Regions from separate parts of the Roseovarius sp. Pro17 genome, predicted to be linked through region 2. Evidence: riboswitches for the same ligand, from Rfam matches in the RefSeq annotation. Region 2 holds a riboswitch; the other holds the start of a gene.
The links. A riboswitch is a leader RNA that binds a small molecule or an ion and turns the genes downstream of it on or off. The one in region 2 is predicted to bind cobalamin.
Positions count from the first base shown of each region.

Region 1: it holds a riboswitch for cobalamin, as region 2 does, so the genes downstream of both, U3654_RS07585 (TonB-dependent receptor plug domain-containing protein) here and U3654_RS05915 (hypothetical protein) in region 2, are expected to answer to the same signal.

Region 1 is NZ_CP141179.1:1,555,290-1,562,449, reverse strand. Features, by position in the region: gene U3654_RS07585 (TonB-dependent receptor plug domain-containing protein) at 1-1,683, opposite strand, end outside; cobalamin riboswitch at 1,821-2,028, opposite strand; tRNA gene U3654_RS07580 (tRNA-Val) at 2,168-2,243, opposite strand; gene U3654_RS07575 (histidine phosphatase family protein) at 2,357-2,944, opposite strand; tRNA gene U3654_RS07570 (tRNA-Val) at 2,974-3,048, opposite strand; gene U3654_RS07565 (HU family DNA-binding protein) at 3,067-3,648, opposite strand; gene U3654_RS07560 (helicase HerA-like domain-containing protein) at 3,734-5,278, opposite strand; gene U3654_RS07555 (invasion associated locus B family protein) at 5,775-6,560, shown strand; gene U3654_RS07550 (beta-ketoacyl-[acyl-carrier-protein] synthase family protein) at 6,650-7,160, opposite strand, start outside.
Region 2 is NZ_CP141179.1:1,215,667-1,222,826, forward strand. Features, by position in the region: gene tkt (transketolase) at 1-22, opposite strand, end outside; gene U3654_RS05900 (hypothetical protein) at 238-783, shown strand; gene U3654_RS05905 (cell division protein ZapA) at 783-1,178, shown strand; gene U3654_RS05910 (ATP-dependent helicase) at 1,311-3,905, shown strand; cobalamin riboswitch at 4,010-4,212, shown strand; gene U3654_RS05915 (hypothetical protein) at 4,315-4,578, shown strand; gene U3654_RS05920 (metal ABC transporter permease) at 4,584-5,378, opposite strand; gene U3654_RS05925 (metal ABC transporter ATP-binding protein) at 5,375-6,139, opposite strand; gene U3654_RS05930 (transcriptional repressor) at 6,136-6,636, opposite strand; gene U3654_RS05935 (zinc ABC transporter substrate-binding protein) at 6,724-7,160, shown strand, end outside.

The DNA.
Region 1 (7,160 bases), 340 kb from region 2:
GCTTACGTCATAGCTGACGCCAGCGCCGACCAGCGTGTAGGCACCCACCTTGTTGCCCACGGGCGAAAACGCAGACGGCTCCACGTCGGCGACATGGCGCACATCAACATAGCCCGAGAAACGGTCGGTGAAATCGCTCTGCACCCCAACGACGAGGTCATGTTTGGGCGTGCGGGCCAACCGAGCGCCGTCGGTCGTTGCGTTCGTATAGGTATAGGCCCCGAAAACCGAGACCGCCGCATTCAGCGCATATTCGCCCGACAGCTCGAAACCCCGTGATTTCGTCGTGCCCGGCACCTGATTGTAAGAGGCGCCCGCGAATTCGATCAAATCGTCAATTTCGGTATAGAAGACTGTCGCTTTGGCATAGCCAAGATCGCCGAACGTCTTTTCGACGCCCATTTCGTAGCTGCGGCTCTCCTCTGGCGTTAACGTGGCAAGGCCGAAGGGGCCGAACCGCTCGTAAAGCGATGGCGCACGATAGCCGGTGCCGATCACCGCGCGGAATGCGATATCTTCGACCGGACGCCAGACCGCAGCTAGACGGCCCGTCGTCTTGCCGCCAAAACTGGAATCGTCGTCGTAGCGCAGCGCGGCCGAGATATCGACCCGGTCGCTCGCAGCCACTAGCAGTTCGGCCTGAAGGGCGGTGTCATCCTCGGATCCACGCGCGGGGCCAGAGGTGAATTTTTCTTCGGTATGATCAATGCCGAAGTTTAGCACTGTGCGCCCACCCAACTCGGCACTGCCGAGATAGGCGATGTTGTGCCGCTCGCCGGTGAAGGTGGTGGTGAAACCGGTTGGATCGTCACGGTCAATATCGAAATAGCTGTAGCTCAGCGTATGCGTCACCGCGCCAGATTGTAGCGTGGCAAAAATGCGCGCGCCCTGCTCGGTATAATAGTTGATGCCACTGGCATCATTGGTGAACCGACTACGGTCGATGTCAATTTCACCGTCGCGGTAGTGTAACGCGCCGCCGATGGTCAGCGTTTCGGTGACGTCATATTCACCGGTCATGTCGACGGTGGTCTGCTCGAAACCGTCCTTCTCCGTGTTGAACGCCTGCGCCGAAATGCCGTCGGTCTGGACGTGGCCATAGCTCAGCGCGATATAGCCGCGTTCAGAGCGATAGCCGCCGCTGAGCGTCCCGGAATAAGTGCCAAAACTGCCACCCTCGGCTTGAGCCTGTCCCGAGAACCCCAGTTTTTCAGGGCGATACGTCGTGATATCGACGACACCAGCAATTGCCTCGGACCCATAGAGCGCCGATTGTGACCCTTTCAGAACTTCGATCCGGCCAATCCCCGAAGCGGTAAGACCGCCAAAGTTAAACTGGTTTTGCGTGTTCGACGGATCGGCCACGTCGATTCCGTTGATCCGCACGCCTACATAGCGCGCCGGCAGGCCGCGAATCTGGATCGTACCCAAGTTGCCGAGGCCGCCATTGGACGTAGAACTAACACCGGGCAGACGATCGAGGCGGTTGATGACGGAGGTGTCGTTGCCGCCTGCTTGCTCGCCCTCCAGCACTTCGACAGTGGCGCCGGTGCGGCCCCTCTCGACCGGGCTGAGGCTGGACGACAGCACGATCGTGCCGAGGTCGTAGGTTTGCTGTGCTGTGGCGGCGGTGGCGCTGAGCGCGCCGGTGAGGATGGTGGTGGTCAGTAAAACACGTTTCATATGCGTCTCCGGACTCGCCCGATGCGGGCGATGCAGGTGTTGGATATGCATGCGAAAGAGACGTTTTGACCCTTCCGCAGGCGGCGAGAATGCCACCACACCGGAAGAATCCGTTGACCGTGACGCTCCCCGCGTCCGGACAGGGTGAACACCTCGGCAGGTCTCCTGACTTGCGGGTCAACGCTGGGCCGGGCCTTCCCGCCGCGCGTTGCGGCAGTGACGTGTATCCGGCTTCGCTCACCGCCTACAGTTGCGGGGGCAGTCACGGAGTTGGTGCAAGGCACCTCACCGCGTTCCCTATTATCCAGACGTGTGAGCGCCCGGACCGAAGTAACGCCTGACTAGCGCAGGTGCGGCATGCGGGAAAGAGGGAAAATCCCGATGCGCTAAATTCATGATGGAGGTTTGGTGGGGGATGCCGCGTGCAAGGCGACAGAACTCATATCAAGAGCACATCGCAATACTTTGAAAAGGCCGGTAATTATGGTGGGTGATGAGAGACTCGAACTCCCGACATCTTCGGTGTAAACGAAGCGCTCTACCAACTGAGCTAATCACCCTCGCCGCCGCTCTAACGCCATTGTCGCGCACTGGCAAGAGGCGGTGAACAGCGCGTGGCGGGTGGATAATCTGGATCGCACCGCAAGCCTTTGATTACGCTGAGATTATCCGGTTATCCGGTAAAATTTCCTAGCACGTCCTCGCTCCCATTGCTCAGGTGATAGACGCAGCCTTGACGATTATCCTGCGCGCCCATGTTCTGCTGCGGCAGGCCCTTGGCCAGACCGCGCAGGACCTGCCCCCAAAGGCCATGCGCAACGATGATGCTGGGTCCGGCAAGCTCTTCTGCAAAGCCGCGCACCCGCCCGATCAGCTCCTCCAGCCCTTCGCCGTCGGGGGCTGCGGCGTAGGTCAGCAGATCACTGGAACCTTGCGGCAGGTCCGCCTTCGCCAACCCCTCCCAAGCGCCCGTGTCGATCTCGGCAAGGCGCGGATCGATGACCGCATCATATTCTGGCAACGCCAGCGCGGCAGTCTCGCGCGCGCGCCCGAGGGGAGAGACATAGATGTTGCCCGGCCCCGTCGCGACGCGCGCAGCAATGTCTGCGATCAGTGCCGCCTGGCTATTGGCCTGCGCGCGCCCCAGCGCGGTCAGAGGCGAATCCAGCCGACCCTGAATGCGCCCGGCAAGGTTCCATTCAGTCTGGCCATGACGCAGAAACCAGATGTCTGGCCAGTTCGGAACATGTGCTTTGGGCATAGATTAGGCCGTTGCAAATAGTTGGAAAATGGTGGGTGATAAGAGATTTGAACTCCTGACATCTTCGATGTGAACGAAGCGCTCTACCACTGAGCTAATCACCCTTGGGCCATTTTTTAGCGTCACTCTTCGCTGTCTGCAACCGCTTCTTTGGCTGGTGCGATCATGCTGCCGGGCGTGCTGCCGGGCAACGGCGGGGCGCCTGTGGCAGAGCCCGCACCAGCGGCCTTGGATTGGCGGATATTCGCGACGATGATGCGCGCTTTATCGGTGTCCTTGATGCGTTTACGCTTGATTTTGCCCATGGGTTGCAGGTTCAGATCGCGACCTTCGGACAGGGCATCGCCCAGCACGGCAAGCATCGCTTCGATCACCGGTTTGGCGTGCTTTTTCGCCACGTCCGAGCGTGCGACAACCTGCGCTATCAACTCCTGCTTTTTGAGGGGGATATTGCCGTCGTCGTCTGCAAGCACCGCATCCGTTGCGCCAGAATCCTGCGGACCTGCGCCCAGACCTCCTGCGCTACCGCGCTTTTCAGGGTTATTGGCGTGATGGCCGCCCACCAGCGGCGGTTTCGGCACCAGCGTCGTCGGGCCGCCCTGCGCGCGCGGCGGCGCGGGTGGCTTGGGTGGCATGGCGCTGGCGCGGCTGGGCTTCTGGCCTTTGGTTTTCGTCTTGTCGCCTGTCGATTTGCTGCTTGCCATTGTGGCCGCCCCTTTTTGTTTTCTGCTTGACGACAGGTTAGCCACATGGCGCAGATTTTGCCAGTGCCAGTTGCGACCGATGCGGCTAGCGGCCCTTGAACAGACCGCCAAGGATGCCGCGCACGATGTGTCGTCCGGTCGTGCCTTTCAACTCCTTGAGAACCGCGCCAGTGATCGCCTCGCCAAAGCTGCCCGCGGTCCCCTTGCGCGGCTGCGCGGTCGAACGCTCGACCCGTGCGCCGGAATAGCGGCGGCCTGCGTTAAATTCACGCTCGGCGACGGATTGCTCTTCTGCGGCTTCTTCGGCGCGGGCGGCTTCGGCAGCGGCCTGATCCGAGCGGCCCTTGAGGATCTCATAGGCTGATTTGCGGTCGATCAGCGTGTCGTATTTGCCCGCCACCGGCGAGGCCTGCATGGCGGCGCGGCGGGCGGCATCATCTATCGGCCCTAGTTTCGAGGATGGCGGGCGGATCAAACTACGCTCGACGATGCCGGGCACGCCCTTGTCCTCCAGCATGGAGGTCACCGCCTCGCCAACGCCGACGTCGCGGATGGCATCGACAGTCGAGAACCTCTCATTCGGGCGATAGGTTTCCGCCGCGCGGCTGAGCGCCTTGCGGTCGCGCGCGGTAAAGGCGCGCAGCGCGTGCTGGAACCGATTGCCCAACTGGCCAAGGATATCCTCGGGGACGTCGTCGGGGTTTTGCGTGATGAAATAGACGCCGACCCCCTTGGAGCGGATGAGGCGCGCGACCTGCTCGACCTTGTCGACCAGCGCCTTGGGCGCGTCATCGAATAAAAGATGCGCCTCATCAAAGAAAAAGACCAGCTTGGGCTTGTCGGGATCGCCGACTTCGGGAAGCGTCTCGAACAGCTCGCTTAGCAGCCATAAGAGGAAGGTGGCATAGAGCCGCGGCGCGCCCATCAGCTTGTCGGCAGCGAGGATGTTGATCTGACCGCGCCCGTCCGCACCGACATGCATGAGGTCCGCGAGGTCCAGTGCAGGTTCGCCGAACAGCTGCGTGCCACCCTGATTTTCCAAGACCATCAACTGGCGCTGGATCGCGCCGACCGACTGGATCGACACGTTGCCATAGCGCAGCGACAGGGTATCACGGTTCTCGCCGACCCAGACTAGCAGAGATTGCAGATCCTTGAGATCCAGCAGCGGCATTCCCTCTTCGTCCGCAACGCGAAAGGCGATGTTCATGATGCCTTCCTGCGCCTCGCTCAGCTCCATCAGGCGGCTCAGCAGGAGCGGCCCCATTTCGGCCAGAGTGGTGCGTACCGGATGGCCTGCAACACCGAAGAGATCCCAGAAGGTAACGGGAAAGGCCGCATAGCTATAGTCGTCCAGCCCAATCGTGGCCGCGCGGCTGGCGAAGGCATCGTGGAGCTTGAATCCCTCGCTGCCCGCTTGCGCAAGGCCCGACAGGTCGCCCTTGACGTCCGATAGGAACACCGGAACGCCGGCGGCGGAAAACCCTTCGGCGAGGATCTGAAGCGTCACGGTCTTGCCTGTTCCGGTCGCGCCCGCGATCAGGCCGTGCCGATTGGCGTATTTCAGGCTGAGGTTTTGGGGCTGCGAATAGTCCGGGCCCCCGCCGCCGATAAAGATGCCGTCGCTCACCACTTCGTCCCCTACAGATGGCGCACGCCTCGCCGCGTGCTGAGCGAACATACATTTTTAACTGTTTCGTGCCAGTATCAATTTCATTCCGGCGCATATGTCCTCCTGGCGCCGGGATGAGTTCCTCCCTGTCAGACTGGCCGCGCCTTCGGGTGCGGCCCTTTTTCATCGGGTAAATTCGTGCGCATTTAGGACGATCAACCGCGACACATTTTGACTGTTGACGACGATTTTCAGGTGTCGTAGCGTCCGCGTCAATACTAAGTCGGCCAAGTCCGGCAGGGAGAAGATTGGGGAAAGGGGCCGCGAGGCTCCTTTTTCTGTGAGTGGCTTCCTGTGTGCGGCCGCTTCGCGCCGAGGCGTCCATTGCCAAGGCGCGCGGAAATCCGCCTTGCATGCCCGGCCCGGCTGCGATTTTATCCTGACAGTGCGGACGCGCCATGTTAGATGCGCCGTGAAACTTCTCCGTGAAACTTCAATGACTGAAGGGGACAACATGCCCAAATCGCTTTCCATCCTGACTATTGCCGCCGCTCTCGGCCTTGCCGGTGCAGCTTATGCGCAGGACACGTCGACAGATACAGACGCTGCGGCAGACACGGTCACGGACACCGCTACGGATACCGCTACAGACGCGGCAACCGACAGCGCCGCCGATACTGCGACCGAAGAGGCAGCGACCGATACCGATACCGCCACCGAAGAGGCAGCGGAAGGTGCTGCGGATGCAGATGCGGATGCAACGGGCGAGGCAGCCGATGACGCAGCCGCCGAAGGCACCGCAGAGGACGACAAAACCTTCTCGACCGGCAAGGAGGTCGGAACCGATCAGCCTGCGGTCTACATCAAGGAGAAGTTCGGCGACTGGAACCTGCGCTGCTTCCGCAATGCGGACGGCGAAGACCCTTGCCAGCTTTATCAGCTTTTGCGCGAGGCGGGCGGCAATCCCATCGCCGAATTCAGCGTGTTCCGCATCGAAGGCCAGGCGCCCGCAGTCGCCGGTGCGACCGCGATCGTGCCGCTGGTCACGCTGCTGACCGAAGAGCTGAAGCTGTCGGTCGATGGCGGCACCGCCAAAAGCTATCCCTACCGCGTTTGCACCGAGGCTGGCTGCGTCGCGCAGATTGGCTTTACCGCAGAGGACATCGCGATCTTCAAGAAGGGCAACAAGGCACAGTTCACTCTGGTCCCCGCACAGGCGCCCGATCAAAAGGTCAAGATTGATGTTTCGCTGAGCGGCTTCACCGCAGGCTACGAAGCTGTCGCGGCGTTCACCGAGTGAGTATGACTGACGACTGAACTATCAAAGGGCGGGCTGAAAGGCCTGCCCTTTTTCTTTGCCAGCGGGCCTGCCCAACGTGCGCGCTGTCCCTACTCTGCCCGGCGCAGCGCCAGCACAGCATTCAGCCCGCCGAACGCAAACGCATTGCTCAGCGCGACCTCGACGCGTGCCTCGCGCGCCTCGTTTGGCACTACGTCTAGCGCGCATTCGGGGTCCGGCTCGTCATAGTTGATGGTCGGTGCGATCACCCCATCGCGCAGCGCCATGATGCAGGCCAGCAGTTCGACCGCGCCTGTGCCGCCAATCAAGTGCCCATGCATTGATTTAGTTGAGGACATCATCAGCTTGTCCGCGTGGCGGCCAAACACGTCGGCGACAGCGGCGCACTCCGTCTTGTCATTGGCCGCCGTGCCGGTGCCGTGGGCATTGATATAGCCGACGTCTTCGGGCGACACGCGTGCATCCAGCAACGCACCGGATATGGTGCGCGCCGCGCCCACCTTGGACGGCATCACGATGTCGGAGGCGTCCGAGGACATGGCGTAGCCCACAACCTCGGCCAGGATATCGGCGCCGCGCGCGCGGGCGTGTTCATATTCC
Region 2 (7,160 bases):
GGGCGAGGGCGGCGATATCCACGGCAGCGGAATCCTTTTGGCAGGGATGATTTATGCCAGCCTCAATATCAGCCCTTCCCCGAAGATCAAGCGCTGCCATAGCGGGCCACCGCCCGGCCCGACGATACCGCGCAAGGGGGGAAGCCTTTTTGTCAGCCATTCGCTAGACTTGGATCAAACAGGTCATGCGCCGATTCGGCATGGCCGGACAGGACACTAAGGAAGGACATTCACGCGATGAGCGATATCGACGCAATGCAAAGCCGCATCATGGCCGCGCTGGAGCGGATCGGGCAGGGACTCGACGGGCTGGGACCAGTCAGTGACAATGGCAAGGACGACGACGAAGCAGAGACCCTGCGCCAGCAGATCGAGGATGAAAAGCTGGCTAACGCCCAACTGGAAGAGCGTGTCAAACAGCTGAATGCGCGTAACCGTGAGGCCGAAGAGAAGCTGGCGAGCGCGACCAATGCAGACGCCACCAAAGCCGAAGACGAGGCTGCGCGCGCCAAGACGCTCAAGCGTCTGGACGGCGAATTGCAGGCGCTGCGCCATGCAAACCAGCAACTGCGCGACAATAACGCCGCCCTGCGCGAGGCCAATTCCAACGGTGTGGCCGAACCGCATTTGATCAACAAGGCGATGATGGCCGAACTGGACGGCCTGCGCGCCTCGCGCGCCGCTGATCGCGCCGAGATGGATGTGATCCTGACCGAGCTGGGCCAGATCACAGGAGGGTCCGCAGACAACGACGCGCGCGGCACCGGGATGGAGGACGCATGATGCCCGAAGTTGATATCGAAATCGGTGGCCGCACCTTTCAAGTCTCGTGCCAGCAGGGCGAAGAGCATTTTCTGCATTCCGCCGCCAAGATGCTGGATGACGAGGCCTCGGTTCTGTCCGCGCAGATTGGCCGCATCCCCGAGCCACGGATGCTGCTGATGGCTGGCTTGATGCTGGCCGACAAGACTGCCGGTTTGCAGGACAAGCTACGCGAGATGGAGGACAAGCTGTCCGAGCGCGAAGCCGAACTGTCGGGCCTTCGCGACGCGCCCGCGCCCGCGCCTGAGCGGGTCGAGGTGCCGGTAGTACCTGCCTCGGTCACCGACACGCTGGCCGAAATCGCCGCCCGTGCCGAGGCGCTGGCCGAAACTATTGATGGCAAGAAGGCGGGATAAACTGGGTGGCTGGATAGGGCCGGGTGACGCGCATGGTCGCCCGGTGATTGCGATGCGCCTTGGTTAATTTTGTGCGGAACATATGCCGAACATCACTTTAACTCGTGCGCGCGCCGCGCTAGGATGCACGCCATGAATAGCTTTGACGAATCCGACGCCTTTGAGGGCGCATCGCTGTCCGCGCGCGCAATGGCCGCGCGACCGGCGCGGTATCTGGACGACCTGAACCCCGAACAACGCCTTGCCGTGGAAACGATGGACGGCCCCGTCCTGATGCTGGCCGGGGCGGGAACTGGCAAGACCAAGGCACTGACAACGCGTATCGTGCATTTATTGAATACGGGCCGCGCCCAGCCGAACGAGGTGCTGGCCGTCACCTTTACCAACAAGGCCGCGCGCGAGATGAAGACCCGCGTTGGCGCGCTGCTGGGACAGTCGATTGAGGGGATGCCGTGGCTGGGCACCTTCCACTCGATCTGCGTCAAGCTGCTGCGCCGCCATGCCGAGCTGATTGGCGTCGAGGGGGAAGGCCGTGAGCCAACGCTGAAATCGAACTTTACCATTCTGGACACCGACGACCAGTTGCGCCTGCTGAAACAGCTGGTGCGGGCGGCCGGTATCGACGACAAACGCTGGCCCGCGCGCCAACTGGCCGGCGTTATCGATCACTGGAAAAACCGAGCTTGGACGCCCGATAAGGTGCCCGCCGCCGAGGCTGGAGCCTACAACGGCAAGGCGGTCGCGCTTTATGAACAATACCAGCGCCGCCTGATCGAGCTGAACGCCGTCGATTTCGGCGATCTGCTGCTGCATGTCGTCGGCATATTTCAGACCCATGACGATATCTTACGAAAATATCAGAGCTGGTTTCGCTACATTCTGGTGGACGAGTATCAGGACACCAACGTCGCACAATACCTCTGGCTGCGCCTGCTGGCGGGTGGTCATAAAAACATCTGCTGCGTCGGCGATGACGATCAGTCGATCTATGGCTGGCGAGGGGCCGAAGTGGGCAATATCCTGCGGTTCGAAAAGGATTTTCCCGGCGCGCATGTGGTCCGGCTGGAACAGAATTACCGCTCGACCCCTCATATCCTCGCGGCTGCATCCGGCGTGATCGCGGGCAACAAGGGGCGTCTGGGCAAGGAGCTGTGGACCGATGTAGAGGAGGGCGAAAAAGTTCGCCTGATCGGTCATTGGGACGGCGACGAAGAGGCACGATGGATCGGCGAGGAAATCGAGGCGATGATTGATGGAAGTTCGAGCTTTGCCATTCACAGACGGAACCCGCGTTCAAAAACAATTACCCAAGAGTTTGAACGACTGGCAAAAAAGGATGCGCTAGGAGGTGTAAAAACACCTGACGAACTCTACGAGAGGTTTCGACTGCAAAATAGTCCTTTACGTGAATATAAGACCCGCAAGTTGATGTTAGATCTATCAGATCGCATCAACAACAATGAACCTCTTGATCCTGCGTTTCATTATTTTAGCCATGAAGAAATCGTCATCCTCGTGCGTGCCTCGCACCAGATGCGCGCCTTCGAGGACCGTTTCCTGACCATCGGCCTGCCATACCGCGTCATCGGTGGCCCACGTTTCTACGAGCGGCTCGAGATCCGCGATGCCATGGCTTATTTCCGCTGCGTCACCAGCCCCAGCGACGATCTGGCGTTCGAGCGGATCGTGAACACGCCCAAGCGCGGGCTGGGCGACAAGGCGCAACAGAAAATCCAGGTGATTGCGCGCGAAAACGGCGTGCCGCTGATCGAGGGCGCGCGTATCCTGCTGGAGGAAAAGGGCCTTGGCGGCAAGGGGGCCAAGGAGCTTGCGACGCTGCTGGACGGCCTTGCCCGCTGGGGACGAATGACAGGTGACGCCGGGGTCAGCCATATAGAACTGGCCGGAATCATCCTAGACGAATCCGGCTACACCGAGATGTGGCAAAACGACAAGACCCCTGAGGCGCCGGGGCGGTTGGAGAACCTCAAGGAACTGGTCAAAGCGCTTGAAAACTTCGAAAACCTCACCGGGTTTCTCGAACATGTCAGCCTCATCATGGACAACGAGAGCGACAATGAGGGCGAGAAAGTCAGCATCATGACGCTCCATGCCTCCAAGGGTCTGGAATTTCCCGCCGTGTTCCTGCCGGGATGGGAGGATGGTCTGTTCCCCTCGCAACGCTCAATGGACGAGAGCGGCCTCAAGGGCGTCGAAGAGGAACGCCGCCTTGCCTATGTCGGCATCACCCGCGCCGAAGAGGTTTGCACGATCTCTTTTGCTGGCAACCGCCGCGTTTTCGGCCAGTGGCAATCGTCGCTGCCGTCCCGCTTTATCGACGAACTGCCCGAGGATCACGTTGATGTGCTGACGCCGCCGGGCCTTTATGGCGGCGGATATGGCGCGGCGGGAACGGGCGGCGACTTGCAGAACAGCATTGATGCCAAAGTGGCTGACGCGAACGTCTACAACTCCCCCGGTTGGAAACGCATGCAATCGCGCGCCAGCCAGCGCCCAACTGTCCAGCCGCGCGAATCGACATCGCCCGTGATCGACATGGCTGCCACCTCGTCCCATACTGTGGGCGACCGGGTGTTCCACCAGAAGTTCGGCTATGGCGAAATCATCGGAATCGAAGGTGATAAGCTGGAAATCGCCTTTGACAAGGCCGGCACCAAAAAGGTCGTCGCGCGCTTTGTCACCAGCCCGGACGACGTGCCGTTTTAGGGATTGCGCCATGAATTTTCTGGCTAGAAATATCCCCGCCGGAGGCTAGAAATTTCTTTTGACGATACGCCTGCGATGAATCGTTGTGCGCGAATTTCGAATCCGTCACAGTAGAGATCCAAGGTGCCGCATCTCGACGCGGAGAATTGGGAAGCCGGTGAAATTCCGGCACTGCCCCCGCAACGGTAAGGGTGGGCGAGACGGCACAACGCCACTGGGCCAAATGGTCTGGGAAGGATGCCGGATCATGGGCCGAACAGGCCCGGCCCCTCAAGTCCGGAAACCAGCCTTGGATAGACGTCAAACCGCGGGGGGCGGTGCGGGCGCTGTCGGCGGCGATCCCTGCTACGGCCCTTGCGCATTCCTCTGCCCCATCCGGCCCGGGGTGCGGCCGAGGAGAAGACAGAAGATGAACGTGACACAGATCCTCAGCGGGCTGGAACGTAGCGATGCGACAGGCCCCGATGCCGACGCCGCAGGGCGCATGGGCTTTCTCGAATGGGCATTCACATTGCCGGGCGCTGCGACGCCCGAAGCGGCGCGGCAGGCATTGGCCGATGCCCCATCTCAGGCAGAAAGCGCAGCGGCGCAGGCCTTCGTTCAGTTCCTGCATCAGGCCACGGCGCATGTGGCACGCCCCGCGCGCCGGGGTCGTGCCGCCCGATTTCACTGATTGGGTTATCCGCGCTGAATGCGGGCCGCGATGTTTGAGAGAGCGAACATCACCGCGCTGACGCAGACGATGGTCGGGCCGGTCGGCGTGTCCAATGAATAGGACGCACGCAACCCGGCCCACGCCGCCACCATTGCGAGGATGGTTGCCGCTACAGCCATGCCCTCGGGCGTGCGCGAAAACGGGCGGGCGGTCGCGGCGGGAATGATCAACAACGCCGTGATCAGCAGCGCGCCGACCACTTTGATCGCCACGGCGACCACTATGGCGAGAGCGACCGTAAGGATGAGTTCTTCGCGCTTTGGGTCGATCCCGGCGGCGCGGGCGAGGTCGGGATCAAGGGTGGCGGTCAGCAGCGCCGACCAACGCCAGCCGACGAGGGCCAGCACCAGCGCCGCGCCGCCCCAAATCACGCCCAAATCGCCGCGCGACACCGACAGGATATCGCCAAAGAGAAATGCCATGACGTCAATGCGCACCCCGTCCAGAAACGACACGCCCACCAGCCCAAAGGCCAGCGCCGAATGCGCCAGAACGCCCAGCACCGTGTCCATCGCCCGTCCGCGTGCCGACAGGGCCGTGACCAGCGTTGCCATCGCCAGCGCCACCACCAGCGCCCCGACAAATATCGGCAGCGACAGCGCCAGCGACAACGCGACGCCGAGGATCGCGGCATGGGCGGTCGCATCGCCAAAATAGGCCATGCGTCGCCACACCACAAAACAGCCCAGCGGCGCGGCGGCCAACGCCGTGCCGATCCCGGCCAATGCGGCGCGTGTCATGAAATCGTCGAGGATCATTGGCGTGTCTCGGCTTTATCGTTGTTGTGATCATGCCCGCAATCGTCGCCATGGACGTGGTCGTGATGGTGGCGATATAGGGCCAGCGCGCCTTGCGTGCCCTCGCCAAAGAGGGCGCGATAGACGGGCGCCTCGGCCACCACTTCGGGCGTGCCTTCGCAGCAGATATGACCGTTGAGGCAGATCACGCGGTCAGACGCGCTCATCACCACGTGCAAATCGTGGCTGACCATCAGCACGGCGCAGCCGGTCTCGCGGCGCACATCCTCGATCCGGCGATAAAATGAGGCGGCACCGGGCTGATCCAGCCCTGCCGCGCCTTCGTCGAGCATCAAAAGATTAGGCCGCCCCAGCAGCGCACGCGCCAGTAACACGCGCTGAAACTGACCGCCCGACAGATCCGCCATTGGGCGGTCGCCAATATCGGGCACGCCTGCGCGCTCCAGCGCCTCGCGGGCCTCAGTGCGCGTCACACGTCGGGGCAAACCCAGAAAGCGCGCCACGGTGATCGGTAGCGCGGCGTCCAGCACCAGCCGCTGTGGCACATACCCAAGACGCAGATCCGCCCGGCGGGTTATCTGTCCCGCATTGGGGCGCGCGCCACCCAACAGCGCGCGCAGCAGCGTCGATTTGCCCGATCCATTCGGGCCGACGATGGTCACGATTTCGCCCGGTGCGATGCTAAAATCGACATTTTCCAACACGGTGGTGCCACCATACCGAACGCTCAGGCCACGGGCCTCAATCAGCGGAACCGTCACGCGGACGCCTCGCCTGAGGTAGCCGGCCCTTCAATGCAGCCGGGACAGAGCCCCTCGGCCTCGCGCACTGTGCGCTCAATGACGAAACCGGCGCGCCGCGCCGCGCGCGCCAGTTCGCTTGCGTTGGGATCGGTTTCGGCTTCGACGACGCGCTTGCAGGTGCGGCAGATCAGGAAGGCGGGCGCATGCTGCCCCTCGGCATGCGAGCAGGCGATGAACGCATTTAACCGCTCGATCCTGTGAGCAAAGCCATGCGTGACCAGAAAATCGAGCGCGCGATAGGCGACGGGCGGCTGCGATCCCAGCCCCTCGGCGCTTAACACATTCAGGATGTCGTAGGCACCTTGGGCCTTATGTTCGCTCAGCAGAATCTCCAATACTCGGCGACGGACCGGAGTGAAATGCAGACCGTTTTCGGCGCAATGACGCTCGGCTGCGGCGAGGCCCGCTTTGATGCAGCCTTGGTGATCATGTGTGTTGAACGCTCTGATCGGCATGGGAGGCAACCTCGGATTTCGGCTTGAGATGTTATAGTATATCATGTAGTGGGATGTTGTAATGTTATATAATCACATGAGGCAATCATGTCCATCCGCGACGTTATTCTTGCCGCCATTCTGCTGTCATCGACATGCGTCGCCTCGGCCAAGGCGGACGTGCCGAATGTCGCCACCGACATCGCGCCGGTCCACTCGCTGGTCGCGCAGGTGATGGAGGGGTTGGGGGCGCCGGGGCAGGTGGTGCGGCCCGGCGCGTCGCCCCACGGCTACGCCATGCGACCATCCGAGGCACGCATTCTGCAAGAGGCAGATGTGGTTTTTTGGATTGGGCCTCAGCTGACGCCGTGGTTGGGGGGCGCGATAGCCAATCTGGCCCCGCAGGCCCCTGTGACTGCACTGCTGGACGCACGGGGAACTACGCTGCTGGAATTTCGCACTGGCGTACAGTTTGCGGCAGATGATCATGAGCATGAGCATGAGAGCGGGCGTGGGGATCAAGAGAGCGCGCAATACGATCCGCA